2 linked regions of the Laspinema palackyanum D2c genome follow. The protein of the gene in region 1 interacts with the protein of each later gene in a pairwise test. Links are inferred from orthologs where the notes say so. Each region holds a gene or a part of one and is shown in the gene's direction. Other genes may lie near its edges. The genes, in order: NG795_RS05380 and rplL.

What was found.
Region 2: the proteins of NG795_RS05380 (region 1) and rplL interact in binary tests that used the Escherichia coli proteins (3 or more experiments, as listed by UniProt). The link is inferred for Laspinema palackyanum D2c from one-to-one orthologs.

What each region holds. Positions count from the first base shown.
Region 1 is NZ_JAMXFD010000003.1:41,959-57,898, forward strand. What follows is about bases 1-4,668. They hold NG795_RS05380 (DNA polymerase III subunit alpha), read left to right. Parts: upstream 1-313; coding sequence 314-4,468; downstream 4,469-4,668. Other genes in these bases: NG795_RS05375 (alpha/beta hydrolase), read left to right, coding at 1-74; NG795_RS05385 (protein kinase domain-containing protein), read right to left, coding at 4,609-4,668. In the rest of the region: more of NG795_RS05385, read right to left, coding at 4,669-6,501; NG795_RS05390 (protein kinase domain-containing protein), read right to left, coding at 6,682-8,553; NG795_RS05395 (protein kinase domain-containing protein), read right to left, coding at 8,736-9,884; NG795_RS05400 (protein kinase domain-containing protein), read right to left, coding at 9,967-11,958; NG795_RS05405 (hypothetical protein), read left to right, coding at 11,976-12,107; NG795_RS05410 (response regulator), read right to left, coding at 12,445-12,852; NG795_RS05415 (DUF3153 domain-containing protein), read right to left, coding at 13,504-14,361; NG795_RS05420 (TldD/PmbA family protein), read right to left, coding at 14,415-15,722; NG795_RS05425 (hypothetical protein), read right to left, coding at 15,863-15,940. UniProt on the Escherichia coli protein: DNA polymerase III is a complex, multichain enzyme responsible for most of the replicative synthesis in bacteria. This DNA polymerase also exhibits 3' to 5' exonuclease activity. The alpha chain is the DNA polymerase catalytic subunit.
Region 2 is NZ_JAMXFD010000011.1:160,177-174,139, reverse strand. Bases 3,652-6,342 are described here. They hold rplL (50S ribosomal protein L7/L12), read left to right. Parts: upstream 3,652-4,647; coding sequence 4,648-5,037; downstream 5,038-6,342. Other genes in these bases: NG795_RS15040 (response regulator), read right to left, coding at 5,149-6,342; rplJ (50S ribosomal protein L10), read left to right, coding at 3,960-4,511. Outside these bases: rplS (50S ribosomal protein L19), read left to right, coding at 598-960; preprotein translocase subunit SecE, read left to right, coding at 1,395-1,616; transcription termination/antitermination protein NusG, read left to right, coding at 1,613-2,257; rplK (50S ribosomal protein L11), read left to right, coding at 2,275-2,700; rplA (50S ribosomal protein L1), read left to right, coding at 2,909-3,625; more of NG795_RS15040, read right to left, coding at 6,343-6,429; NG795_RS15035 (PAS domain S-box protein), read right to left, coding at 6,422-10,339; NG795_RS15030 (D-alanyl-D-alanine carboxypeptidase), read right to left, coding at 10,751-12,085; NG795_RS15025 (EndoU domain-containing protein), read left to right, coding at 12,366-12,953; NG795_RS15020 (hypothetical protein), read left to right, coding at 12,962-13,297; NG795_RS15015 (Uma2 family endonuclease), read left to right, coding at 13,491-13,963. UniProt on the Escherichia coli protein: The binding site for several of the GTPase factors involved in protein synthesis (IF-2, EF-Tu, EF-G and RF3). Is thus essential for accurate translation.

The sequences.
Region 1 (15,940 bases):
GAGACTTTATTTCAATCACAGAAGAGCAACCCATTGTAGAGATGTCCAGAGATAAAATCCAATCTTTGCGATAACGGGGTTCAATTTTTTAAAACTATCCATTGCGTCAAATGGGAAGGCTCAAGGGTGCAGGTACCTGAATTCAGACCCCTGGGCGGGTTAGGCTTAAAATCAGGGTTGGACCCGCCCATTGGAAATGACGTTCAATCACTCCTAAAAGCGTTAAGATAAAGTCAAGAGGGGATAAATTTCCCAGTTCTGAATATCAAAACTCTATTTATTTCTTCATCAAACTGCAATCAAACGTAGCCTTATGTCATTTGTTGGTTTACATATTCACACCGATTACAGTCTGCTTGATGGTGCCAGTCAGATTCCGAAACTGATTGACAAGGCGATCGAGTTGGGAATGCCAGCGATCGCCCTGACGGATCACGGGGTCATGTATGGGGCGATCGAACTGATTAAAGTCTGCCGAGGAAAGGGAATTAAACCGATTATCGGCAATGAAATGTATGTGATTAATGAACCCTTAGATACCAAAGCCCGTTGCCGTCGCTATCATCAAGTTGTTTTAGCAAAAAATACTCAAGGCTATAAAAACTTAGTCAAACTCACCACAATTTCCAGTCTCGAAGGAATTCACGGCAAAGGAATTTTTGCCCGTCCTTGTATTAATAAAGAACTGTTAGAAAAATATCACGAAGGGTTAATCGTTACCAGTGCTTGTTTAGGAGGGGAAATTCCTCAAGCGATTTTACAAAATAAACTGGATGTCGCCCGAAAAGTCGCGAAATGGTATAAAAAACTCTTTGGGGATGATTATTATTTAGAACTCCAGGATCATGGGTCTCAGGAAGACCGAATGGTGAATGTGGAATTGGTGAAAATTGCCCGCGAACTGAATATTAAACTAATTGCCACCAACGATTCCCATTTTATCTCCTGTTATGACGTAGAAGCTCATGATGCGCTATTGTGCATTCAAACTGGCAAGCTGATTAGTGAAGATAAGCGGATGCGCTATAGCGGAACGGAGTATATGAAATCCGCTGAAGAGATGGCGTTGTTGTTTAGAGATCACTTGTCTGATGACATAATTCAAGAGGCGATCGCCAATACCCTAGAAGTCGCCAGTAAAATCGAACCCTACCATATTCTCGGCGAACCTCGGATTCCCGATTTCCAATGTCCTCCGGGAGAAACTCCCAACACCTATGTGGAATGGATTGCCAAAGAAGGACTGAAAGAACGCTTTAAAGTTAAAAGCTACGAAGAAATTCCCCAAGTCTATCGGGACCGGCTGGTTTATGAAGTGAAAATGCTGCAACAAATGGGGTTTGCGGCGTACTTTTTGGTCGTTTGGGATTACATCAAATATGCACGCGATCGCGGCATTCCTGTCGGTCCCGGAAGAGGGTCTGCCGCCGGGTCTCTCGTCGCCTATGCCATGCAAATTACCAATATCGATCCAGTACATCATGGACTTCTATTTGAGCGCTTTTTGAACCCCGAACGGAAATCCATGCCTGATATTGACACAGATTTCTGCATCTCTCGCCGGGATGAAGTGATCCAATATGTGACTGAAAAATACGGCAAAGAACGGGTCGCCCAAATCATCACTTTTAACCGCATGACTTCCAAAGCCGTGTTAAAAGATGTCGCCCGGGTGTTAGGAGTTCCCTACAAAAAATCCGATGAAATGGCGAAATTAATTCCCGTTGCGCGGGGGAAACCGGAAAAATTAGCGGTCATGATTTCTGATAAATCCCCCGCTCCGGAATTTCGCGAAGCTTATGTTAAAAACGAACAAATTCCCCGAGATGATGGAACGGTAGTCGAATTCCGCCAATGGTTGGATATGGCTATTAGAATTGAAGGAACGAACAAAAGTTCTGGGGTTCATGCTGCCGGAGTCGTGATTTCGGCCGACCCCTTAGATGAAATTGTTCCCCTGCAAAAGAATAACGACGGCGCAACCATTACCCAGTATCCGATGGAGGATTTAGAATCCCTGGGGTTGTTAAAAATGGACTTTTTAGGGTTGAAGAATTTAACCATGATTCAGAAAACCCTAGACTATATCAAGACAACCAAAAATCTTGATTTTGACCCCTATCAGTTTCCCGCTGAAGAACGTAAAGCACAGGAAGTTCGAGGCAGAGGCACTAAAAAATTCCCCAAAGATATTGAAAATACCTACAAGATTTTAGAACGGGGGGACCTCGAAGGAGTTTTTCAATTAGAATCTTCGGGAATGAAACAAATTGTGCAAGATTTAAAACCCTCTTGTATTGAAGATATTTCTTCTATTTTGGCACTCTATCGTCCCGGGCCCTTGGATGCAGGGCTAATTCCTAAATTTATCGATCGCAAACATGGACGGGAAGAAATTGCCTATGAACATCCTCTTTTAGAAGGCATTCTGCAAGAAACTTATGCAGTCATGGTCTATCAAGAACAGATCATGAAAATAGCCCAAGATTTAGGGGGATATTCCTTGGGTCAAGCGGATTTATTACGCCGTGCAATGGGGAAAAAGAAACCCGAAGAAATGAATAAACATCGGGAACTGTTTCTGGATGGAGCCACAAAAAATGGGGTTTCTAAATCCATTGCAGAAAACTTGTTTAATCAGATGCTTTTGTTCGCGGAGTATTGCTTAAGCTACGATACCGAGATATTGACCGTAGAATATGGCCCGATGGCGATCGGTCAAATCGTAGAAAAGCAAATCCCCTGTACCGTTTATAGTGTCGATGGGGAGGGTTATCTGTACCGCCAACCTATCGCCCAATGGCATCATCGGGGTCAGCAAGAGGTTTTTGAATACGCCCTGGCAGAGGGTCGGGTTGTTCGCGCCACAAAAGACCATAAGTTTATGATAAAAGCGGGTCAAATGGTGGCGATTGACGAGATATTTGAGCAGGGTTTACAACTCATAGGAGTCTCGTCAAAACTGGTCTCGCGTCAAGCTTTGGGAATTCAAACGGTTTATGATATTGGCGTTGAACGGGACCACAATTTTATTCTCGCCAATGGGTTGGTTGCGTCTAACTGCTTTAACAAATCCCATTCTACTGCTTACGGTTACGTTACCTATCAAACCGCTTATTTGAAGGCGAATTTTCCCGTCGAATATATGGCGGCTTTGCTGACTTCAAATAGTGGGGACCAGGATAAAGTTCAGAAATATATCGCTAACTGCCAAGAGTTAAATATCACCGTTCAAGGACCGGATATTAATCGGTCTGGGGTGGATTTTACCCCGGTGGAGGCGACTGAGGAAAAGAAAACGATTCTGTTTGGATTGTCGGCGGTGAAAAATATTGGCGACAATGCGATTCATGCTATTTTGACCGAACGAGAGGCGAATGGGCCATTTCACTCTTTGGCGGATTTGTGCGATCGCATTAATCTACATACGGTCAACAGTCGCGCCTTAGAAGCCTTGATTAAATGTGGGGCTTTGGATGGTCTCAATCCTAACCGCAAACAAGCGATCGAATATATGCCTCTGGCGATTAAATGGGCCCAGGACCGGGCTAAGGAACAAGAAACGGGCCAGCTTAATTTATTTGACCAACTGGCAGTAATGACCGAAACTTCTACCTTTGAATCCGCCCCTGTTCCGCCCAATATTGCCGATTTTCCGGTGGAAGAAAAGCTGCAATTTGAGAAAGAATTGCTGGGATTTTATGTTTCTGAACATCCCTTAAAAAATGCCGGAAGAATTGCGGAACAGTTGGGGATTGAGGTAGTCAGTCTGGGGAAACTAGATGAACAGAAATCCCGAAGCAAAATCAGTGTGCTGGTGGTGTTGACGGAAGTTAAACAGATTCTGACGAAAAAAGATGAACGCCGCATGGCTTTTCTGCAAATGGAAGATATTGAAGGGAAGGCAGAAGCGGTGGTATTTCCCGATACTTATGAACAAATCCACGAGTTGCTGATTCCGGATACGCCGATTCTGATTGATGGGAAGGTCGATCGCCGCGACGATCGCACTCAGATAATTGTGGAGGAAGCGAAAGTCTTGAAATTGGACGAGTTGACCCCACTGCGGGAGGCAGTTGTATCGACGAGGATCACGGAGATGATTTTATTGGAACTGACGACCGATCGCATTAATAAGCCGGAAATGCTCGATCGCCTGAAAGTGCTTTTGGAAGAACATTCCGCAGACAAAACCAAGGCAACGGTCCCGGCAGTTGCCATCATTGTGAAAGCGGGCGATCGCCATCGCGCTGCTGCCATTTGCGGACCCAATTTCTGGGTCCAGGATTGTCATAATGTGGTTACCGCCCTCAATTCTGCTGGATTCCCGGCAGTGGTGTATTCTCTCCCTCCTGGGAATGGGATGGGGAATCTACCCCCATTCCCGGACCAGTTGCCGTTCCAGCAGCTTACGGTTGCCTATCTCAACTCGATTCGGTCCATTTTGCAGGACTTGGATGAGGGATGAGGGGGAGAACGACAGCAAGTCGTTACTAAGAACATGAAGGAACGCCTGAAGGCGTTACTACGAACATAAGAGAACCCCTGAAGGCGTTACTACGAACGCCGGAAATGACTAACGACATAAGACCCATGACAAATGACCTATCACGGTGCCTGCCACAGTTTGACCGTCTCATCCCCTGCGGCAGTGGCGAGGATTTTGCTATCGGGACTGAAGGCGACAGCAAAGACGCGATCGCGATGGTCAGTCAACGTACAAATCGGCTTACGCTGACGGATATCCCAGAGGATGACGGTTTGATCGCGGCTGCCACTGGCGAGAAATTTGCCATTGGGACTAAAGGCTAGAGCATTGACCCGTTCTGTATGTCCTGGTAAACGACCGATTTGTTCACCTCGACCCGCATCCCACAAGACGAGGGTCCCGTCAAAATTGCCACTCACGATGGTTTTGCCATTGGGACTGAATGCCACGGCATTGACGAGGCCAGAATCGCCGTACAGGGTAAAAAAGTGCTGGCCGGTGTGGACATTCCACAGCATCAGGGTTGTGTCCCGACTGCCGGAGGCGAGGGTAATGCCATCGGGACTAAAGGCGAGGGAATAGACCCAGCTTGAGTGGCCCCTGAGCTTGCGGATAGCTTTGCCGGTGTAGGGATTCCAGAGAATGATTTTGCGGTCCCAACTGCCGGAGGCCAGCATGGTCCCATTGGGACTGAAGGCGAGGGAATCTACTAATTCAGAATGGCCGGAAAACCATCCCCCAAGGTTCCGAATCCGTTCCCCGGTTTCGGCGTTCCAGAGAATGATACTTTTATCCCGGCTGCTACTGGCTAACAGGGGAGATACGGGACTAAAGGCGACGGAAAGGACTAAATCGGAATGACCCTCTAGGGTGCGGAGGCGATCGCCGGTGGTGATATTCCACAGGATTACGCTTTGATCGGCGCTACCACTGGCTAAGGTATTGCCATCGGGACTAAAGGAGATCGCCCAGACCCAACCTTGATGACCTTTGAGGGTCCGGATGCATCTCCAGGCATGGGGATCTGCCAGGGGTGGGGTTGCCGGTGGGGTTGCGGTGGGGAGGGTTGGCGGTAAACTGGACTCTTCTGACCTGTTCAAAAAGGTCGGTCGCCGGGAATGCAAGTCTTCCAGAACTTCAGTTACAGACTGATACCGTTCATTCACCCGGTCCTGCAAGAGTTTGTCTAGGATTTGGGCTAAAGCGTCACTCACATCGGTCCCCATTTTCCAGAGTCGTTCTCGCCAGATCCATCTTCCCTCTAGGGGGTCGTACAAATCGTCAACCCACTCTGCGGTTAACAGTTGAATGCAAGTGACCCCTAGACTATAGAGATCGCTGGCGGGATAGGCCAGTCCTCCCCGGATCTGCTCTGGGGGCCCATATCCTTCGCTGCCAATGGTACTCCCAGTTCGGGCCAGTCCAAGACTGGCTAAAGGTTTAGAAACGCCAAAATTCGTGAGGATTAATTCCCCGGTATGGCGGCGGCGAATATTATCCGGTTTGATATCTCGGTGAATAATATTGCGATCGTGAATGGTTTTAAACACGGGTAAGAGGAGGTCCAGGAGTTCCCAAATTTGGGCTTCTCGGAACGCGCCATGTTGTTCCATCTCTTCGAGCAAACTTTGCCCGTCGATAAACTCGATCGCCATGTACAGGCGTTTGTCTTGCTCAAAATAATCTAGCAACTTGGCAATCTGCTGATGATCTCCCATTGCCTGCCGACGTTGAGCATCGTGATCAAAGACTTCAATCACCTTTTCCAGGGTACTACTGTTTGCCGAGGCTTCTAAGCCGGTTTCCACCGGCAGCAGTTGCTTGATAATGCAATAACTGTCTTGCTGCTGTTGATCCACAGCCAAAAAAGTTCGTTCCATACCCCCTTCTCCCAGAAGTTGGATAGTACGGTAGCGCTCTTTCAGCAGCAAATTCGCTCCACAACTTAGACAAGTCTGGATATTCGGTGGGTTTTGGGGATTTGGGCAAGCGGGATTCACGCAATAAGTCATACCAGCAAACACTCAGAAGTGGTTATATAGTAATCAGTCTTTACCAAAATTTTGGTCTCGGCACTTTTACGGAACAGTTCCATCGGGGCTAATTTTCAACACCTATTGGTATTGCAGACTACCAATATTCCGGAATGAATCAGCTTTTCGGGTTCCTACTCGTTTTGTTGATTGCCTATTTTATGTTCTATTTTCAGTTGACAAGACAGATTCCCAAATTTTGATTGTATTATCCCAACTGCTACTCACTAATTTGTGGCCGTCTGGACTAAAAGCGAGAGAGGTAATAGGTCCCGAATGCCATTTTAAGGTACAGAGTTCTTGTCCGGTTCTCATAAGGAACAATTTAATCAACCGATCGCGACTGCCACTGGCCAGGATTTCGCCATCGGGACTCACAGCAACCGCTTGTACCCAATCCTTGAGAGTCTGCAAGCTGTAAGTCTCGGTGTGGGTCTGTAAATCCCACAGTTTCACGATTTTGTCTTCACTGCCACTAACTAACTGCTGACCATTGGGAGTAAAGGCGACGGCACGGACTGAGGCCAAATGTCCCCGGAGGGTAGTTTGCTCTAATCCGCTGTTTAAGTCCCATAATTTGATGGTATGGTCATCGTATCCACCCCCACTGGCCAAGGTTTTCCCATCCGGGGCGATCGCCACCGATTCCACATACCCCGTATGTCCAGTCAGGGTCCCCACTGCCATCCCCGTGGTCAGGTCCCACAGTTTCACGGTACTGTCAAAACAACCGGCTGCTAGGATTCCGCCATCGGGACTAATTGCGATCGACAACGGATAGGCATTTAATCCATCCCAAGTCTGCAATAAGTTCCCACTGCCCAAATCCCACAGCTTTAGGGTATTGTCCAAACTGCCACTGACCAGAATTTGTCCGTCGGGACTAATCGCCAGACAACTCACCCACCCGGTATGGGCGGTTAAAGTCCCGATCGCCGTCCCGGTGGCCAAATGCCACACCTTGATTGTTTTATCATAACTACAACTGGCTAAGGTTTCTCCATCAGGACTAATTGCTACAGCGATCGCATAGTTTTGATGACCTGTCAGAGTATGAATACATTTCCAGGTGTTCGGAATCGAGGGGTTAATCGTCGGGGTCGCCCTTGGGGAGTTGGACATAAACCGCTGAGGAAGCGACCAATAGAGGTCTGCCAGCGCCCCTCCGGCACTTTCATAGCGATCGTTCACCCACTCCTGCACCATCTTATCAATCACTTTTTCTAAGCGGCGATCAATCGTTATCCCTTTTTTGATTAATTCTTCTCGCCACAACCAGCGCCCATTCATCGGGTCGTACAATTCATCGGGATTGGTATCGGTCATCAAATGAATACAAGTCACCCCTAAACTGTACAAATCACTCGCCGGATACGCTTTCCCTCCCCGCAATTGTTCAATCGGTGCATAGCCTTCCGTCCCGATTTTAGTTCCCGTCTTAACTAAAACGTTACTACTGAGTTGTTTCGCAACGCCAAAATCAATTAATACATATTTCCCATCGGATTTTTGTCTTAAAATATTTTCTGGCTTAATATCTCGATGAACCACATTGCGCTCATGAATATGCTGCAAAACCGGCAGTAAATCTAATAATAAAGTTTTGATTTTTTCAGCGGAAAACGGCCCGGTTTCATCTAACTCCTGCAACAAAGTTTTGCCATTGATGAACTGTTGCACCAAATAGAGACGTCCGTCAATGGCAAAATCTGCAAATAAGGTCGGAATTTGGGGATGATCCCCGAGTTGTAACAGTCGTTGAGCTTCCTGGGCGAACATTTTAGTCGCCGTTTCTAATAAGTCGGAATTTTGCTGAACTTGGGGTAACGGCAAAAATTGTTTGATCACACAGGTGGCATTTAAGCGATCGGCATCTTCCGCGATGAAGGTGCGGCCAAATCCCCCTTCCCCCAACAGGGAAAGTGCTCGATAGCGATCGTTCAGTTGTAACTTGTTGCCACAACTTTGACAAAACTTGATACCGGCTGGATTCTCTGGATTTTGACAGTGGGGATTGAGACAATAGCTCATGCCATTTTTCAGGTAAAACGCTTCAGGATACGGGCAACTCTTGTGACTAGACTTCTTGTAGAATTGTCTCAAACCCCCGGATGCTCGGGGGTGAGCAATCATCCTCGGAAGGCATTCGGGTCCACTCTCTAGTTTAATCACAATTTCTCCAAATCCACCGCTTTCTGAGAAAATAGATGGGATTACGGTTCTTGTCCAAATTCAGAGCGTAAGGCTTCTAATTCAGCGGCGATCGGGTCAAATCCAGCGGGTTTATTGGGGGGAGTTGGGCTGGATTTGGGTGGGGGAGAAGCAGGGGGTGGAGCATTCCCCGGTTGTCCTTGACTAAAATGAGTTTTAATCGCTTGTAAATCCAAGGAAACCGGGTCAAATTTTCCCGGTTGAACGCCGGGAGAGGGGGGAGTTTGGGCCGCAGCAGGGGGTTTGGGGGGAGGTCCGGCGATCGCCCCAGGTTGCAATACCTGTAAAACCTCGGTCGCTGATTGATAGCGATCGCGCACTAATTCTTGCAGCAGTTTATCTAAAACTTGGGCTAAAATAGGAGAGGTCCTTTTCCCTTGCTTTGCCAGTTGTTCTTTCCACACCCAACGGGCATTCATCCCATCATATAAATCATCGGGCATTTTTGCCGTTAATAACTGAATACAAGTCACCCCCAAACTATATAAATCACTGGCGGGATAAGCTTGACCTCCGCGAATTTGTTCTAGGGGCGCATATCCGTGAGTTCCGGCGCGAGTTCCCATTTGGGCCAGGGCAGTCCCCGTCCCTTCTTTTGCCACCCCAAAATCAACTAAAACCAGTTTATTATCCTTGCGCCGACGTAAAATATTATCCGGTTTGATATCTCGATGAATCACATGATTGTTGTGAATAAATTGCAGAATGGGCAATAAATCCAGTAACAGGGATTGTATTTGAGTTTCGCTAAACGGTCCCTGGGTTTTGAGTTCATCTAAAAGGTCGGGACCATCAATTAATTCTTGAACTAAATACCAGCGTTTATCTTGTTCAAAATAAGCATAAAGGGAGGGAATTTGAGGATGTTCCCCCAGATGAAGCAGTTGCACCGCTTCCCGTTGAAACAGTTCCGTTGCTTTTGCTAAGGCAGCAGTCCCTTGAATTTGGGGGAAAAACTGTTTAATCACACAGGGTGCATTGAGGCGGTCTTCATCAACGGCAAAAAAGGTGCGACCCATCCCCCCTTGGCCCAGGGGTTGGACCGCCCGATAGCGATCGCGCAACAGTAATTTAGCCCCACAAGTTAGACAAAATTTGGTACTGGGGGGATTGGCGGGGTTAGGGCAGTTTGAATTGAGACAATAGGTCATAATCTTACCGGAATTGACAGAATGGGTATCGTTCCTCGGTGATGAGTGGCGATCGCACCGAAACAAGTCTGATCCGCCTGGTTTAAGACAAGACTTGCCAAAATTTTATCGTTTCGTCCCAACTGCCACTAATCACCAGTTTACCATCGGGAGCAAAAATCACCGCATTCACCGCCCCGGTATGTCCATTCAGGGTGGTGACATGGTTGGTAGAGAACTGGCCTTTTTCCTGGCCAATTTGCCAGAGATTTAAGGTTTGGTCTGTACTACCACTGACGAGATGTTTGCCATCAGGAGAAAAGGCCACGGAATTGACCAGATCCCGATGGCCAGATAAGGTGGTAATCAACTTTCCTGTGGAAAAATGCCAAAGTTTAATGGTTTTATCTTTACTGCCACTGGCCAGAAGTGCGCCATCGGGACTGATTGCCAAACAATTTACCGATTGAAGATGTCCCCCCAGGGTATAGAGCACTTTATGGTGTTTTAAATCCCAAATTTGGATCGCGTTATCCAAACCGCCACTGGCTAATTGTTGACCATTGGGTGCGATCGCAATGGCTTTAATCATTCCCGAACGACCGGCCAAGGTACACAACGGGGAGACAGAAATGTTTCCGTTCGGTCCTGTTCCTATCTGCCAAAGTCGCACGGTTCTATCTTCTGAACCGGAGGCTAAAATCGTGCCCGTTGAGTTAAAAGCTAGGGAATTAACATCGCGTAAATGTTCCGTGAGGGTGGCAATTTCTCGCCCGGTATTGAGATGCCAAAGCTTGATGGTATCATCATCACTGCAACTGGCTAAAAGAGTGCCATCCGGCGAGATGGCCAGTCCATTAATGGATTTGGTATGACCGGAGAATCCGCGTAGAGTTTCCCCAGTCAAAACATTCCAAATCAGGATGCGATCGTCGAGACTGCCACTGGCGAGAATATGACTGTTCGGGGCGATCGCCAGACAAGTCACCCAAGAGGTATGGCCCGTGAGGGTCCGCACACAGCGAGGCCCTCTGTGGGTTGAGGCGCGATTACTAATCGGGGGTTTCGAGAAAACCGCCACGGGACTCACCCTGTCCCCAGGGGGAAGTAAATTCTGGGTTGAGGGAGGTTTCATGAACTGGGACGTTTGAATCCGGGTGGCGGTGTTGCGGAGTTCCTGGCGATCGCCCTGGGGTAAAAGTGCTGCCAAATCGGTCAATACCGCCTGGGCGGATTGATAGCGATCGCTCAAGTTATCTTTAATCATTTTATCTAGGATATCCCCGAGGCGCGGGGCGATCGTCCGACCTCGGTTCGCTAAATACTCCCGCCAAATACAGCCTTTAATCGGATCAAATAGTCCATCAGGTTTTGCACCCGTCACCAGGTGAATACAAGTCACCCCTAATCCATACAAATCACTAGCAGGATAAGCTTTCCCACTGCGAAGTTGTTCGATGGGTGCATAACAAGTGGTCCCGACTTTGGTCCCGGGTTTAGCAAATGAAGCGTCCGTCAGTTGTTTGGCAACTCCAAAATCAATCAAAATCACTTGACCATCGCGCTTGCGTCGCAACAGATTCCCCGGGGTTATATCGCGGTGAATCACATTTTTGGAGTGGACAAATTTGAGAATGGGCAAGACTTTAGCGAGGAGTTGGCAAATTTTCTCCTCCCGAAACGGACCCCCCTCTTTCAGTTCGTGCCACAGGGTTTTCCCATCAATATATTCTTGCACCAAATACAGGCGTTTGTCCTGTTCAAAAGAGGCGAGAAGGGTGGGAATTTGGGGATGTTCTCCCAGTTCATAAAGGCGGACTGCTTCTTGGTTAAATAAGGCAACGGCTTTCTCGAACAATCCTTGTCTGGATTCACTACTGCCTTGGAGGGTCGGCAGGAGTTGTTTAATGGCACAGGGAGTATTTAGTCTATCTTCATCGATCGCAAAAAAGGTTTTGCCAAATCCCCCTCGGGCGATCGGTTTGATAGCTCGATAGCGTTCTTTAAGCAGTAACTTTGAGCCGCAACTTTCACAAATTGAAGTCTTCGGCAGATTTTGGGGATTTTGACACCGGGGATTTAGGCAGTAACTCATATAAGGAATGATAGGCAATGAACCGATTTAGTTTTATTTTGCCTCCTCAGCGTCCAACTATTTCGACCCTCGTGAGCAAACCCCCCTCTGTGAGTGGTGGTTTGCTCGGTTGTGCAGCGATCGCCTGGAGTTTTATGGTCCTCCCCTGAGTCCCCTAACGGCTAACCCCTAGGGGCTTTCTTGGGGTAACCCCCGAGAGTCTCAACAGATTTTTAACCCAAATTTTACACTTCTTGAATATTTATTAATTTTTATGGATTAACCGCCTAAGTCCCAATTGTTGGATCTTATTATCGAGTTTGAATGCAGTCTTAATTTTTGAGTTAAGGCTGGCACTCTTTTCCTCCCAAGATTCCCGCTCTCCCCATCCGCTTTCCCCAGTCCGAGGACTTGGTTTCCCTTCAGAGTGCCCTACTTCAATGCCCACTGGTTCTTCCGGGAATAAAGGGGGCATTATTGCTGAACAACCCTCCCTGAACTTTGAGATTAGTCGGCGACTTCGGAGGGATGATTACTATTAATAAAATTTCCCACAACTTGACGCAGTTGGGCGGCATCAAATGGCTTAGTTAAATATTCCGTTGCTCCAGCTAACCGACCTTGGACCTTATCAAACAGACCATCGCGAGCCGTTAGCATGACGATGGGCAGTTCTTGAAATTGAGGGATGTTCCTCACGGTTCGACAAAGCTCTAAGCCATCGATTCCGGGCATAGAAACATCGAGCAACAAAATCGCAACCTGCTCGTGGTAAATCATCGACAAAGCATCCACGGCATTATCTGCCACTAGGACGCGATAATCCTGAGCCAATGCTCGCTTGACTAAATCTTGCATGACGACACTATCATCGACAGCTAGAATGGTGGCTACGGGACTATTATTTTCAGACATTTTTTCTCTCCAGTCCTTAAAAACACTTCAGATGGACAGGTTAGAATCGCAACAGTTTGACCGGCTTTTCGGCCAAATCTTCATTGACTCAATCAGACGATACTCTATCCCCTGAGCGATGGGTATATCTCTATTTAAACTTTACCCTATTTTTACCCTGAAATAACGGATAGGCCCCAGAAACAAAATTCGGGGTTTTGGTGGATGAGGCTACAGTGGTTTTACCTAGATTAAACACTGACAACAACCGCCCTTCGCCCCGGGAAGGCGATCGCCCTCTACTCCGGGAATCAAACCCCGGAATTTTCCGGTTAGCTTCCTTGTTCTTAAAGCTTTGATAAAGTTGGCTCAAGTTGACCGCCGGATTAATCCCAGAGGGTACGTTCTTAACCGAGGACCGAGGCAGATTTTTGACCCTTTTCTAAACCGAGTTATGCCCTCACTCCCTTTTCTTTTGGTCGAATTGACTCGGGGGATGAAAACATTCCCGTTGATGTCAGCGGTTCCATCTCTCAGCAGGGCTGTTCCAGAATTTTTAGCGCCTAAACTTTACAGCAATTGTAGGGTGGGAAAAAGCCCACCTTACTGGAGAAGACCTGGAGGTGGGCTTTTTTCCCACCCTAGTCCTCCGGGCTCCTCAGAGGCCCAGATTTACCCCCCGAGATTAACGGTTTCCGGTTGGGGTTTTTTGGCCTTTAGCGGTTTGCGCTGACCAATTCCCAAGGCGGGTAACAGTTTGTCTTTCAAAAAGATACTGACAGTCACAAACACCACAATAATAAATGCCCCAATCCCTATGGGACTCGGGACCCAGAATCGGGTCTCCAGATGATTCAGTTGTCCCGGTTGCAGGGTCCAGACCAGTTGCCGTCCATCCTTGCGACTCTCTGGCATTAGTCCATCCTCGGAGACAACGGCGGTTGCACCCCAGGGCGTATTTAAGGTAAATTCCAGATCCAACAGGACCCCCGGACTGACAATCACGGTGCCATTAGAGGAAATTACCCCGAGCGATCGCAAATCTAACTCATAATTTAGGTGATTATAAATCGCCAGTAAAAAGTTCCGTTGTCTGACCGCCATCTGAGAAGAAATATCCGGAATTTGCGCCTCGGGGGAATTCGCTAATTCCGCTTGATTCCTCTCCTCGGAATTAAAAAATTGGTTAAACTTCTCTACTAATTCCGCCCCATTATTAAACGGGATTTTCACCGTAATTTCTCGGTCAGAACTGCGTTTAACCTGCCCATGCAATTGGCGAGTGCGGCGTTCGATACTGTCTAACCAGGCTTCAGCGGTCGCACTACTAAAGGCTTTGAGTCGTTCTCCGAGTTGGATATGTTGGACAATTTCTCCGTGAGTTTGACTCTCAAAGTTAATCCCCACATCATATTCCACACAGCCGGTGAGCAAGAGCGGGACCAGTAATAGGACAATCCAGACTCGCGATCGCCTCATGCTCCCTTGAATGCACTCCCCGAATTTTCTCCCAAAAACTGCTAATTTCACAAATTTATCTTCCTCCGGTCAATTCATTAAATCATCTTTTACCAACCCGAAACTTAACCTTGTCTGGCAGAAACTCCCAGTTTCCCAAACAGCATACTCGGCATCAATGCACCGCCGCCGACCCATTCGCGTTCGCTACTAAAATCGACTAAACTATCAAAGGCTTCAAAAATACTCCCGGCAACCATTGTATTTTTCACTCGCCCCACAATCTCGCCATTTTCGATTTTATACCCTAAATCTAAGTTAACCGAAAATTCCCCCGCTAGTTGATTTGATTGACCAGCCCCGAGGACTTGCTCAACGATCAATCCTTCCTTGACTCCGGCAATTAAATCAGCAGTGGAGGTACTCCCCGGATTCAGGCACAAATTGACCAAATCGGGGCCTGGGCGCGAAAGTCCACCGCGAAACCCGTTTCCGGTGGATTCTAACCCGGCGCGGGCGGCCCAGCGTCGGTCCCAGTAAAACCCATTCACCACGCCCTTTTCAATCAGGGTATTGGGACTGGTGGGAGTGCCTTCATCGTCAAATTCACAAGCGGATGGGCCCAGGGTGGGGTCTTCAAATAACGTTAGGCGCTCATCAAAGACTTTTTCTCCCACTTTATCCATGAGGGGGGATGCCTTTTGCACCACCGCTTGACCGGATAAGATGGTATCGAATAGACTGCCCAAGGTACTCGCTGCGGCTCTTGGGGTAAAGAAGACCGGGAAAGAACCACTGGTGATGATGGCGGGACGTTCGGCGAGTTGGTATTTTTTGAGGAGGTCTTTGAGGAGGCGATCAAAGTCGGGCAGGCGATCGCGGGCGACATCATAGCTATAAGCTTGCAGGAAATCTTCCCCTTTGACTAAGTTACCACTCAGACTGGAGCTCACAATCTGGCTCGATCGCGTGGCATACAAATCTTCGCTGGTCATAATTTTGACCGTCCCACTGCGAATATGAAAGCTGACATCCACCAGAATATCGGGGTTGTAACCGTGAACCTGCTCAATTTGATTCCGACCGACTTCCAGCAATTCCTGGGTGGTTGGGGGTTGAAATTCTGAGGTTGGGGAGGACAAATGGAGGTTACTGGCGAATTCAAATTCCGCACTGTCGCCAATTTCCGAGGTTTGCACCGCAGCATCAACTAAATCATCCAGGCGGGTCAAATCCGTGGAACTGGCAAAGCCAATTTTGCCCTTGGAAATCACCCGGAGGGCCACCCCTTGGAGGGCTTTGGTTTGCAGGGATTTCAGGCGGTTGTTTTCAAATTCAATCGGGGTATCTTGACTGGAGACATAGTAAACTTCGGCAGAGTCTACCCGAGATTTTGCCAAATCGAGAATTTTCTCAAGAGTCGAATCACTCACAATTTCTGTCGCTGTTACTGGTTTTCTTCTCGATCTTAGGTCGGATCGGCCTGCGATCGCTACCCTTGTGGATCGGAATCTGGGAATAACATCGCTCATGAGCAATCATACCCGGATTTTTTTCCGGAAATTCTGGAAAATTACTCCGGTTTGGTTGGTTTGCTGGGACTGCGACGGGATTTTTCCTGCTGTTTCTGTCGTTTGAGGCGCTGAATCTC
Region 2 (13,963 bases), on another replicon or contig:
GTTAGAGCAAAGAGTTTCAACGTTGTTATGCAACCTCTCTTGAGAAGACAACATTTTCACTCTACTCTAGCATTAAAATTCCAGGGCTGAAATCTGGAAATTGAGTTTTTTTAGGGAATTTCTGCCTTTAGGGGTAGATAACATAGGGTTATCTACTTTTTTTGCATTTTTTCGGCTTTTTCAAGCCTAAAAGCTCTCTGTGGAGTAGTAGGACTCAACAAAGAGTGGATCGCAAGGGCCGAAATGGAGTCAGGACAATGGGAGGCGTCAGGTGGGGTTCTTCTGGGGCGATCGCCACTTGCGCGTCACTCAAAGGAGGTTTAAGCATCTGCATGGAGAGTGGGGAAACCTCTTTCTTCGTGAAGCGCGGTAAGCGGAAGCTCTCCCGTAGGGAAGCGCGCGTGGACCCCACCCTAACCCGGACCAAGACACAGGGGAGGGGACCGGAGGTTTTGTTCCCGAAGTGGACCCCGAGCAGTGGGTCCAATTGGCGGACGAAACCCGGGCACGAGACGGGAAAAAAACTCCTGGAGATTGGCTAGACCGAAATGCCAATTGAGCGGTATGATGGGAGATTGTGAGTTAAAAACCATAACTATGAAGGCTGAAGAGATTATCCGTGGCATTGAGGCGGAACAGTTAAAAACTGACCTGCCGCAGATTTATGTTGGTGACAGCGTAAGAGTGGGCGTCAGAATTAGAGAAGCGGGCAAAGAAAGAACCCAGCCATACGAGGGCGTGGTGATTGCCATGCGCAATGGTGGGATTAACGAAACCATTACCGTGCGCCGCGTGTTCCAGGGAGTCGGGGTGGAACGAGTCTTTTTGCTGCACTCGCCCCGGATTGAGAGCATCAAAATATTGCGTCGGGGTAAAGCACGACGGGCGAAGCTGTACTATCTGCGCGATCGCGTGGGTAAAGCTACCCGTATCAAACAACGGTTTGACCGCCCTATCTAACACCAATCCAAAAAAATTGCCCCGGGTGGGTTGACGCGATCGCAAGTTTAGGTATAGGATAGGAAATGGGTGAATCGCTCTAACCAGCAGATTCAACCCGTGCGCTCTTAGTTCAGTTGGTAGAACGCAGGTCTCCAAAACCTGATGTCGGGGGTTCAAGTCCTCCAGGGCGCGCTGAACCATCTTCCGAAAGATATCTGCCCGAAAGTATGTCTGCTGTGAAAAACAGCAAACAACCTAAAAACTTTCGGGTAGAATTATTATCTGGGTGGTTCGTACCAAGTATTGGAAGAACAAGAAAAAGTTTAAGCAAAAACGGCGACTGGTGCAGCCACCATAACGATTGTGGCGGGATTCACTGGCTGGAAGCATAAAAGCTGTTGCCAAGAAAGAACTACCTGTTGTTGCGTTCAGTGGGAGAGGAAAAGCATATTGTGGCAAAGAATAACGAAGCAAACCAAGAAACAGCAAGCGGTTTCAATCCCGCAGAGTTTTTCCAGGAAACAAAAGAAGAACTAGCTAAGGTAGTTTGGCCATCTCGGCAGCAGGTAATTAGTGAATCATTGGCCGTCCTTTCGATGGTCGCCTTAATTGCCAGCTTAATCTATTTCATCGATAAATTTTTTGGTTGGGCAGCTACACAGGTGTTCGGATGATGTTTGCATCGGACGACGACTCTCAATATCCAACTCAACCGTCAGAAACCGACGAAGCGGAAGAATCCACATCATCAGTGCAAAAGCGCTGGTATGCCGTCCAGGTAGCTTCCGGCTGTGAAAAACGGGTCAAAGCGACCCTAGAACAGCGGATTCAAACCTTGGATATGGGTGAGCGGATTTTTCAAGTTGAGATTCCCCAAGCTGCTGCCTTTAAAATTCGCAAGGATGGAAGCAGACAGCAAACGGATGAAAAAATCTTCCCCGGTTACGTCCTCGTCCAAATGGACATGGATGATGAAAGCTGGCAGGTTGTCAAAAACACCCCCCATGTGATTAACTTTGTGGGGGCAGAACAAAAACGCCGTTACGGACGCGGACGCGGTCACGTCAAACCCATGCCCCTGAGTTATTCGGAAGTTCAACGAATATTCAGGCAACGGGATGAAGCAGAGCCAGTAGTAAAAACTTATTTGACTCCAGGAGAAAAAATTGAAGTGGTCTCTGGACCCTTTAAAGATTTTGATGGGGAAGTCATTGAAGTTAGCCCAGAGCGCAGTAAGCTCAAAGCACTTCTGTCTATCTTCGGACGAGATACGCCCGTCGAACTGGAGTTTAATCAAGTCCGCAAATTGAGTTAAAGCAGCTAACACAGCAAATGGCAAAAAAAGTAGTTGCGGTGATTAAGTTGGCGATTAATGCCGGAAAAGCCAACCCCGCACCCCCGATCGGGCCTGCGCTCGGTCAGCATGGCGTGAACATCATGATGTTCTGTAAAGAATATAACGCCAGAACTGCCGATCAAGCGGGTCTCGTGGTGCCGGTAGAAATTTCCGTCTTTGAGGACCGCAGTTTCACCTTCATTCTGAAAACCCCTCCCGCCTCTGTCTTGATTCGCAAGGCAGCAGGGATTGAAAGAGGTTCAGGGGAACCCAATCGCAAGAAAGTGGCGCAAATCTCCCGGGATCAACTCCGAGATATTGCCCAAACGAAAATGCCCGACCTCAATGCCAATGACATTGAAGCGGCCATGAAAATTGTCGAAGGGACCGCCCGGAATATGGGTGTGACCGTCGGCGATTAGGAACCGATTGGAGATTTTAGATTGTTAGATTTTTAGAATTCTCTTTAGATTCTAGGAACTGGGGTTTGAAATCTCTGGATTGATCTAAATGAGATTTCCAAGAGTAAGCGATCGCATTTCTAGTGCGTTCCTTATCCTTAAAAATCTCAACCGAGTGACCCATACAAGGGGCAGAGGCATCGCCTCGCTATGACCCCAGGAGAGAAAAATGCCAAAAAAAATCTCGCGTAGATTACAAGAACTCAACAAAAAGGTTGAAGAGCGGCCTTATCAACCCTTAGAGGCGCTCACCCTTTTAAAAGAGACCGCTACAGCCAAATTTCCTGAATCCGCCGAAGCTCATATTCGCTTAGGCATTGATCCCAAGTACACCGACCAACAGCTACGGACCACCGTGGCCCTCCCCAAAGGAACGGGTCAAACCGTCCGCGTGGCGGTGATCGCTCGGGGGGAAAAAGTGAACGAAGCCACCCAAGCCGGTGCAGATTTAGCAGGATCAGAAGATCTCATTGCTGAAATCCAACAAGGCCGCATGGACTTTGATAAACTGATTGCCACCCCGGACATGATGCCCCAAGTTGCCAAATTAGGTAAACTTCTCGGTCCCCGTGGGTTGATGCCTTCGCCAAAAGGTGGTACAGTAACCTTTGACCTCGGTCAAGCAATTAACGAGTTCAAAGCCGGTAAACTAGAATTTCGGGCCGATCGCACGGGCATCGTCCATGTCATGTTTGGGAAAGCCGCTTTCCCGACTGAAGATCTCCTAGTCAACCTGAAGGCGTTGCAAGAAAGCATTGACCGCAACCGTCCTTCTGGTGCTAAAGGCCGCTACTGGCGCAGTGTATATGTGACTTCAACGATGGGACCCTCCATTGAAGTTGATATCAGTGCCTTGCGAGATCTCAAACTGACAGAAACCGCCTAAGCGCGAGTTAAAATTTTGAGGAAACTCAAAATTCATCCCTTCAAACCCCACAATTAAATAGCACAGTAGCCGGAGACAGTAGGTGTCCAACAGGGCTTAATTTCCTACCTAGGTTTGCGTTATCGTTCCCCTTGTGCTGATCTTGTCATTAATTGACAAGATTGCCATCGGAAACTGACAAAACCCCGGCTACCCTGCTGGGGTTTTTGATTGGGTCGGGGATAAGGGAGCAGTGGGAATCATCCATTCCACTCATATTCCCAGGGGATGAATGCTCCGGCTCCCAAATGTCTCTAATTTCTTAATCTTCATCCCAATCAGGAGGTGAAAACGAGTGGGTAAAACGCTAGAAGATAAACAAGCGATGGTGACGGAGCTCAAACAAGAGTTGAGCCAAGCCCAGATGACGCTTGTGATTGATTACAAAGGGTTAACCGTGGCGGAGATTACCGATTTACGTCGGCGTCTGCGCGAAAGCGGTGCAACCTGTGCAGTCGCTAAAAACACCCTGATGCGACGGGCTGTTGATGGCGACGAAAATTGGCAATCTTTAGAGGAATTCCTCAAAGATTCCTCTGCCTTTTTATTCCTGAAAGATGACCTGAATGGTCCGATTAAGGCGTATCAAGACTTCCAAAAAGCGACCAAGAAGAGTGAACTTCGCGGTGGTGTATTAGAAGGAAAAGCGCTGACTTTCGAGCAAGTGAAGGCGATCGGAGATCTTCCCTCCAAGGAAGAACTCATGGCGCAAATCGCCGGGGCCCTCAATGCAGTGGCCACCAAGATTGCTGTGGGGATCAAAGAAGTTCCTTCGGGTCTGGCCCGGGGTCTCCAAGCCTACGCCGACAAAGACGGCAGCACCAGCGACGAAGACCAAGCGGCCTAGAGGCTTGTCCTTTGTCATTTGTCCTTTGTCATTTGTCCTTGGATAACGGATTAAGGATTTTCACTGTCCGGGGTCATTTGTTGAGTGACCCTGAACCCCTGACTATTCCATTTATATATTTGATAGGAGTCAATCCATGTCTGCAGCAACTGATGAAATTCTCGAAAAGCTAAAATCCTTGACCTTGTTGGAAGCTTCTGAACTGGTCAAACAAATTGAAGAAGCCTTTGGCGTGAGCGCTGCTGCACCCGCAGGCGGCATGATGATGATGGCTCCTGGCGCTGCTGCTGCTGCTGAAGAAGTCGAAGAGAAGACTGAATTTGATGTCATTCTCGAAGAAGTTCCCGCAGACAAGAAAATTGCTGTTCTCAAAGTTGTGCGTGCTTTGACCGGATTAGGTCTGAAAGAAGCCAAAGATATGGTTGAATCTGCACCGAAGCCGATTAAAGAAGGCATCGCCAAAGATGCAGCGGAAGATGCTAAGAAGCAACTGGAAGAAGCAGGCGGAAAAGTCAGCATCAAGTAAGATTTTCCCTGGGAAAATCAATACCGGAGTGGCAGAATATCAATCCTATTTTGCCACTCTACTCGATAAGTCCACGGCAGTGGGCTTATTTTTTTTGAGGGGGTGATTCAGTCAGTGGGGATGGCCGATCGCCTCTATCATCTGTTGTTCCACTAACTTCTGCTGTGTGGGTAAGGTAAAGTAAAAAGTCGAACCCTGACCCGGTACTGATTTTATCCAGATAGAACCCCCATGCCGTTCGACAATTTTGCGGCAAGTGGCTAATCCGATGCCGGTCCCGGGATAGTCTTGGGTGTGCAAGCGTTTAAAGATTTCAAAAATATGCTCGGAATATTGTTCATCAATCCCAATGCCGTTATCCTGGATAGAAAATAAATACTGACTATCTTGCAATACAGCACTCAGATGAATTTTTGGCGACTCTTCGCGACGGTATTTAATGGCGTTTGCGATTAAATTTTGGAAGAGTTGGACGAATTGGGATTCGGTGCCGATGATTGCGGGTAACTCGTCATAAGTAATCTGGGCTTGATTCTTATAAATTTCAGTGGTTAGATTTTCCAACGCCTGTTGGATGAGCCGATCGCCGGGGAGGAGTTGAAACGGTTCCTCAGCCTGATTCAGACGAGCATAGGAGAGTAACTCTCCAATTAATAGATTCGTGCGATTGCAGAGTTTTAAAATTTGCTCTACGAAGTCATTACATTTATCATCCAGTTGTTCTTTCCCACACATTTGCAAGAGTTGGGCATAGCCATTGATGGTCGCTAAAGGTGAGCGTAAGTCATGAGAGGCAATTCCCGCAAATTGTTCTAAATCGGCATTAGACCGCGCCAGTTCTTGATTGGCTTTTTCGAGAGCAAGTTCTGTGTTTTGGCGGCGCTTAATTTCTTGTCTGAGCAGTTCATTTTGCTCCTGTAGCGCTTTTTCAGCGGCGTTCCGTTGACAAATTTCAGATTGCAATTGATAGTTTTGCTCTTCTAACTTCATTTGCAGGTGATTTAGTTTGAGATGACATTCCATACGGGCAAACACCTCTTCGACTTGAAAAGGTTTGGTAATATAGTCTACTCCGCCCACCGCAAAGGCTTTTACTTTGTCAAATCCTTGGTCTTTGGCACTCACAAAAATTACTGGAATTTGACAAGTTTCGGAATTATTTTTGAGCTGGTGACAAACTTGATAGCCATCCATATCCGGCATCATGATATCCAGCAAAATCAAATCGGGTGGGTTGGATTTTGCAGCAGATAAAGCCATCTCTCCTGAGAGGACGGCCCGGACTTTATAGCCTTGTTTTTTTAGCAAATCCGACAGAAGGCGTAAATTATTCGGTTCATCATCTACGATTAAAATATTGACTAAATTTCCCTGGGATTGATGTTTATTCATAAAGAATTTCCTGGGTGAGTTGGGTGATTTTGTCAAATCGAAAGTTGTCAATCCAGTCCTGGAAACAGTGAGCGATCGCCGCCAAATTTTCCGGAATTTCCTGGATGAGTTCCTCAATGGCTTCACTATCCGCAGCAAGGGCAGCATTGTGCAATGCACGAATCCAAGTGACGGGCATCCCTTGCAACGCCGAAGGGTCTGGAATAAAGGTCGGATCCCCTGAATCACCCTTGTCTTCTCTTCCCGAGTCGGGATATTCGTATCGATAGCGCACACCGAGATGTTGAGCCAATGCTTGCAACAGCACCTCTCGTCGGCAGGGCTTTCGCAGGAACTCATCACAACCGGCGGACAAAATCAATCTGCGATTTTCTTCAAAGGCACTCGCGGTTAATGCAATCACCACCGTCGCCTGCCCTTTTAAATGGCGCTTAATTTGTCGAGTGGCTTCATAACCATTCATCACCGGCATTTGCATATCCATCACTATTAAATGGGGTTCCCAATTTTCCCATACTTCTAACGCTTGTTGGCCATTTTCGGCTTCCCGGACTTCAAATCCTAGGGGTTCGAGGTAACAGCGGATTAAGCGGCGACTTTCAATGCGATCGTCAGCCACCAAAATCCGATAGGAGGGCTGATCCGGTTCTAATCCGATAATCCGGTGAACCGGACTTCCAGTTTTGAGGTCACTGGCTTGGGCGAGAGAGACTTGAATGGTAAATTTAACCAAGGTCCCCACATCCAGGCGACTGCTGACCTCAATCTCACCGCCCATCATTTGGATAAATTTACGGCTAATGCTCAATCCTAAACCTGTCCCTTCTGAGGCGGTTTTGCCCGTTGCGGTTTGATGGAAGGGTGTAAATAATCCAGGCAACTCGTCCTCAGCAATCCCCTGGCCCGTATCTTCGATTTCAAAGTAGAAACAGGACCGAGAGGCTCCCTCTGAATTGGCCTCTGGGAGTGGAGTCGCTCTCACGCGCAGGGATACCCCACCTTCCCGGGTAAATTTGATGGCATTTCCCACGAGATTGGTCAAAACTTGGCGCAATTTGCTTTCATCGGTGGTGATATATTGGGGTACAGTACCTCGGTCAAAAATAATCTGTAACCCTTTAGAGGCGGCTTTGATGTTGAGCATGGCTTCTAATCCCTTAATGAGAGCATAGAAGTCAAAATTGCTCAGATGAAGGGCCGATCGCCCCGCTTCGATTTTGGAGATTTCTAGGACATCGTTAATCAGATTGAGGAGATGCTCACCACTACTATTGATAATCGCAATTTGTTCTTGTTGTTGCGGATTTAAAGACGAATCGCCAGCTAAGATTTGGCTAAAGCCCAGAATCGCATTCAGGGGGGTTCGCAATTCGTGGCTCATATTGGCAAGAAAGGTGCTTTTAGTCAGGTTCGCCGCTTCCGCCGCTTCTTTGGCTTCTAGTAAGGCTATTTCAGCCCGCTTGCGATCGGTAATATCTGTGGTAATTCCACAGATCCCATAAGGTTGACCGCTCAAGTCATGGAGGATTAACTTAGAGGTATAAAAGGTATGAATGCCATCGGGCCGAAGGAGGTATTCTTCACAAGAATAAGGCACGCCGTTTTCGATCAGGTTTCGTTCATTGGCGTCTACTTGCTCGGAAAACTCTCCAGGGATTAAGTCGCTAGAGGTTTTACCAAGACACTGCTCTTCTGGGATCTGTAATAAATCAAGGATATATTGATTGGCTAACAATATTTGACCTTGCAGGTCTTTCAAAAAAATTCCCGCTGGCGCATTATCTAAAATGGCTTTGAACTTTGCTTCACTTTCCCGCAAAGCTTTTTCAGCTTGAATTTGGTGGGTGATATCCAGCCCAACTCCGCCGACTAAAGGCTCTCCTCCTTCAATTGCTATGGGAAATTTATAAACTAAAAACTCACCCAGGGAACCATCAGGACGAAATGCGGATTCGATCGCCTCGATGACTTCACCGCCATCAATCACTAACCGAGTGTTGGCAATGTGCTGTTCGGCTAACTCCCTTGGGTTGAGGTCGAAGGGTGTTTTCCTCATCAACTCTCCTACAGGCTTACCGAATAAATTAGCCAAGTTTTGATTGCAGTAAACAATTTTGCCATCGTAATCACAAATCCAGGCAAGGGCCGGACTGTGGTTCATAAAAGCCTGAAATCTGGCTTCGCTTTCGCGCAAAGCTCGCTCGGCTGTAACCCGATCGTTCACATTCCTACCCATGAGAGAAGCACCCAAGATTTCTCCGTTGGGATCTCGCATGGAACTGTAGTTCATTTCATAATAGTGAAGGTCGTGGGAGGCGTCTCCTAATGGTAGAGTCAGGCTAAAGTGTTCTCCTCGAAATGCTCGTCCCCAAACTTCTCTTGAATTGGCCTGTTCACTGGGTAAATGGGATAAGGCTTCCAGGAGGTTCCGCCCCACTTCCAAGGGCCGGCCAAACAGCTTGCTAAATTCGGTTTTAGCCGCTTCATTTAGCACCACACAGTTAAACTCTGTATCTATCGCTGCAATAATATCTGGACTGCCTTCTATCAAACTATTGAAAAGTGCTTGACTGCCTCTGAGGTTAGCCTCGATTTGCTGCCGCTGGTGCAATTCTTGTTGGAGTTGATCGGTTCGTTCGGCGATGCGATGTTCTAAACTTTGATTTAACTCCCGAAGGGCTTGCTGTGCTTGCTGGCGATCGCTCAGGTCAACCGCAGTACACATCGCAATTCTTCGGCCATCGGCAGATTTCCCCAGAGTCACGGCATAAAAGTACCAAACGCGGTTTCCGCCGGTTTTGGTGCGAATAGTGACCTCTTTTTCCAGAACCTCGTCTTTGGGTAAGGCGTAGATTGTCTGAATCGTGTCTTGGAAGCTTTGTGTTCTTTCCCCATAAGCTTGCGCCGCCCAGTCAGCAACGGTGGGAATATCTACAAGCTCATAGCCAGTAATCTTGGACCAAGCTCTATTAAGTTGCAGCACTTCTCCATCTTCCGCATGGAGCATGATCGGGACTGGGGAATTCATGACGGCATACTGGAACTGGCGGTGTGACTCCTGGCGATCGCCCTCGATGCGATTGAGCAATTGAGCCTGGACATAAATCTCGATGGAAAAGATAAAAATCTCGCTAATGATCAGAGCAGCATAGGCGGTGGGCTTATCATACCATCCCAGTTTATAACCATTAAAGATCACCCAACCGAGGACCAAAGGCAGGGCGATCGCCCCAGGCAACAGTCGCCGCGCCATCATTCCCCCCACCAAAGGACTGAGGATCGTCCGCATCAGCCCCTGTTTTGGACGGCTGAATAAGATCGCCACGGACAGGAGGAGAAAGGTGACTGCGGTACTAAAGGCGGTGTGAGTGGTTGGGACCACTAACTGATATAACACCTCAGAACCAAACAAATGACCGGAGAGAGGCACCAACGCCATCAAGGCTACCCCGACAGTCAAGATCTGAGCGAGTCGGTCATTCTGTGGGGTCTGCTGTGCCAACAGCAACAGGCAGATCCCACTCAAGATAAAATTCACGGCAACGCTTTCCGCCATCCGTCCGGGATAGGGGTCGGTGACGGAGACTTTGAGATGGGGAATCAGGAGTTGATCGATGCCGAAGTTCCAGTTAAAAAGATACTGGAGTAAGGTGAGAGTGGCGATCGCAATCACGAACCAGGCTAATCCTCGGACTATTTGTCGCCACCGTCGAGGGAGTCGTGGTCGTTGTAACAATCCTAGAGCAATACCCACGCTCACAAAGCACAAAGCGGTATTGGGTTTCATGGTGTAGGGGTTGCCCAGAAAACCGCTGGTGAATCCTTCCGGATTAAAATGCCAACCCAGCAAATGGATGGCCCCCATCAGGATGACGAAGGCACTGGCGATGCGAGAGATCCGGTAAACCATAGGAACAATCTCCTCTTTGAGTTTGAGGTGGGGTATCGCTAGAAATCAGTCAGGCGAGAGTATCAATACTCTACCTAAGTGGTTTTTATTCCTGAGTTGATTCTACCTTGTTTACCGGGGGGAAACATTTTTAAATTGGGGCATTTTAGAGTTTCGCAGAAAGTTAGGGAGACTAGCTCCCCCTTTAAATGAGATGGGATGATTCACAGGTGAGTCAGGATGCAGAAGCTGTTAAAAATAAAAAATCAAAACTTGATGTTTAATGCGAGTGATTTAACTTAACCCAGCTTTGAGCAGCAGAGGTAAAGCAGGGAAAGACAAACCGGGTTTCTGGAAAACAATTTGCTCCGTCACAATCGATTACGCCCAGAAACCGGGTGTCTTGTTTTAGTAATTAGGGTGACATTTCCTCTATTGTTTGACGATTTCACTGCGGGAAGTTTTGGTTTTCCGCAGGGGATTTGGGCTTAATTCCGGGGGGAGTTCGGTGACCGATCCCCATTGAGTAACAAACTGAGTGAGTAGTGCTTCTTGTTGAATGCGGAATCCTTCTAGGTTACTGCCGCCATTCATAATCACAAACCAGACGGAACCCTGGGTTTGGGTGGGTAAGGCACCGGCTAAGGCACTCACATCGTTGAGACTGCCGGATTTGACGACAGAGAAGCGGGGAATTTGCCGTTGGTTGAGGATGCCTTCATCTTGTCCAACAATGGCGATCGCATCTCCAATGGTCAGATTATGGGGTTGTAATTCCCGTTCTAATGCCAGAAATAGACCACAGGCGGCGCGAGGGGACATGATATTTTCTTCAGCTAATCCGGACCCGTTGATCAGTTGGATTTCTTGGGAGGGAACTCCGGCAGCAGCAGCGGCTTTTTGGGCGACGATTTGGGGACCTCCCACGGCGTCAGCTAACATTTCCGCCATTGGGTTGTTGCTGTACTGATTCATGCGTTTGACGAGTTCCACCACGGGAAGGGAATAATGACGCACAAGGGGTTGGACTTGACTCGGGGGTGTAGTGGCAACTCGGACTGTACCGGCGATCGCCACTTGGGGTCTGGGAGTACCTGGGGGTAAGGTTTGATATTGGGTTTCCGCTTCTGAGGGCCAAATTTGCCCATTAATGCCTTCGAGGAAGAGGTTACCGGCGATCGCCGAGTCAGTCTCGAAGTTCATATAAAATTTGTCCAGAATCACCAAATCCCCGGTTACCCGTTGAATTCCCATTTCGTTGAGGCGGTTGCCGATCGCCATTGCTTCTTCCCAGACAAACAAGGGGTCGCCTTCTCCTTGGATGACTAAATCGCCTTTTAATTCGCCATTTTGGATGGGTCCGGTTGCGCCAATTTGGGTGACGAATTCGCGATCGGGACCGAAGGTTTGCAAGGCAACCAAAGAGGTGGCGATTTTAGTGAGAGAGGCAGCCGGGAGGGGGGTAGTGCCTTGATGTTGGGCGAGGAGAGTCTCCCCCCGTTGCATCCAGATACCTTGATTTTCTGAGGCAAATCCTTGGGAGGAGAGGCTGTTGATATATTGGGCGATCGCAGCGGTAACCGTGGGGTCAGGGTTATCTAAGGGGGCGATCGTCGGAATTTTTGGGGCTTCGGGAGTCGGAATTTCTGCGATCGAGGCTTCTGCCGAGGGGACTTCAGTTTGGGGGGCTTCTGAAGGATTGCAAGCAGTCATGAGTGCAGATAAGGTGATCAATACAGCAGCAGTCAAACGGGGAGTTTTTAGCATAGGGAATTGATGAAGTCGGTGCAGGTATTCGACACAGAGGATAGCATAAGCCTTGAAGATTCATCCTATCAAATCCTCAGACTAATTAGCAGCCGGTGGCGATCGCTCTCTTCCCCGTTCAAACTTTAGCTCTACCTCACTTTACTTCAAAACCCTCACTTTTCATCAAGCTTTTGCCCATTCATCTCTAGCAAATTTGCGGATGACCTGGAGAGACCCAGTATGATACGGTGAGAGCAAATTTCAAGTCATGAGTAAAATCCGGAAGTTGAACGCACAAATGAACCGCAGATTGGGGCAACTGTTGAACGGCAGAACCATCCGTCAAATCGGAATATGCGCTGTCGCCTGTTTGCTAGTGGCTTTGTTCCAGGGTATAGCACAAGGCCAAGGCATCAATTGTGGGAGTTCATCCCATTGGGTAACTGCTTATAATAATCAGCAGGTGAATCACGCTCACATTTTTTGTGGGGAGGTGAATCGAGAGGGGCGTTTGGTGGGATTTCATGCGCGACCCCGGGGACAAAACCCCTCTACCGTCCGACAATTTAGAGTCACCCAATCCGTGAATAATCAGGGGATTTACGGGGGAGAATGGAGTCATACCTCCGGAGGCGGCAGCAAGTTTTCAACGATGTTTCCCGATCGCTGTACTCCAGAACAAGTGATCAATTCCATTGCTTATGCGGAAGCTAATCCGGTGCAATGTCCTTCTGGCGCACCGCATTGGGCCTGGTGCGGATTAAATGCGCCAACAGACAGCAACCAGCAAACTCGGTTTTGTACGGCGAATAATGGCAGTTCCTATCGGATTGCTGGGGCAACCCATCGAGATGGTAAAATTAATACGGGCTTTCCCTTAAGGTAATCAAGATTATGATCGAACAACCCTGTAACGAAACGGACTGGTTTGACCAAAGTAGTGCTCATCGTCGGGTTTTAGAGTTTCTGACCCTGGATATTCAAAATAGCCAAGAATGGGTTAATCAGTTGTTAGACAAAATAGCAGCATTGGAGACGGGAAAGATTGGCGAATGGACGCGATCGGGGAATGCCTACTATTTGATTTTTTCACCCCACACCGTGACCATAGAGAATCTGTTAATTGACGCAGAACCCATTGAAACAATTTCTCTGCCGGAGTTCAAAGAAGCGGTTTTAAAATGGCAAGATGAGATTGATAATTCTGTTTCAGATTTAAGGAATATTTGAAGCATTTACCGAGGATTTTAGGGAGGTTTTAAAAAAGCTAAAGTTGCTGATTTTTAGGGTGAATCTGGAAGCGATCGCTGTTACAATAGATCTAGCCGTGGGATAATGGGAAAAGACCGGCCATTGCCTTGTCCCTACCCTGTCCCTTGGATTTCTGCAAAACATCATAATTTAGTAATTGGTGGGGAATTTTATGACTAAAGCTGAACTCACCCCAGAACTGCAAACTCCGATAGGGGTGGAGGATGAATGGACTCCCCCGATGCCGCCTACGGATTTAATTTTTGATGATGGAGAATGCTTGGAAAGTAATCGTCACCGGATCGCCATGAATGTGCTGATTGCCGCAGTACATGAAGCCTTTGCTGGGCGGCAAGACTATTTTACTGGGGGCAATATGTTCGTCTATTTTAATAGCGAACAAGCCAGAAATCGGGATTTTAAAGGGCCGGATTTCTTTGTCGCCCTCAATGTTGATGGGACAAAGGAACGGCAAGGCTGGGTCGTTTGGGAAGAAGAAGGACAGTATCCTAATGTGATTGTAGAGTTACTGTCCCCCTCTACAGCCCGCGAGGACCTCGGACACAAAAAGGATGTTTATGAACGTAAATTTAGACTTCCTGAGTATTTTGTTTATGATCCCTTTGAGCCAGATTCATTGCGGGG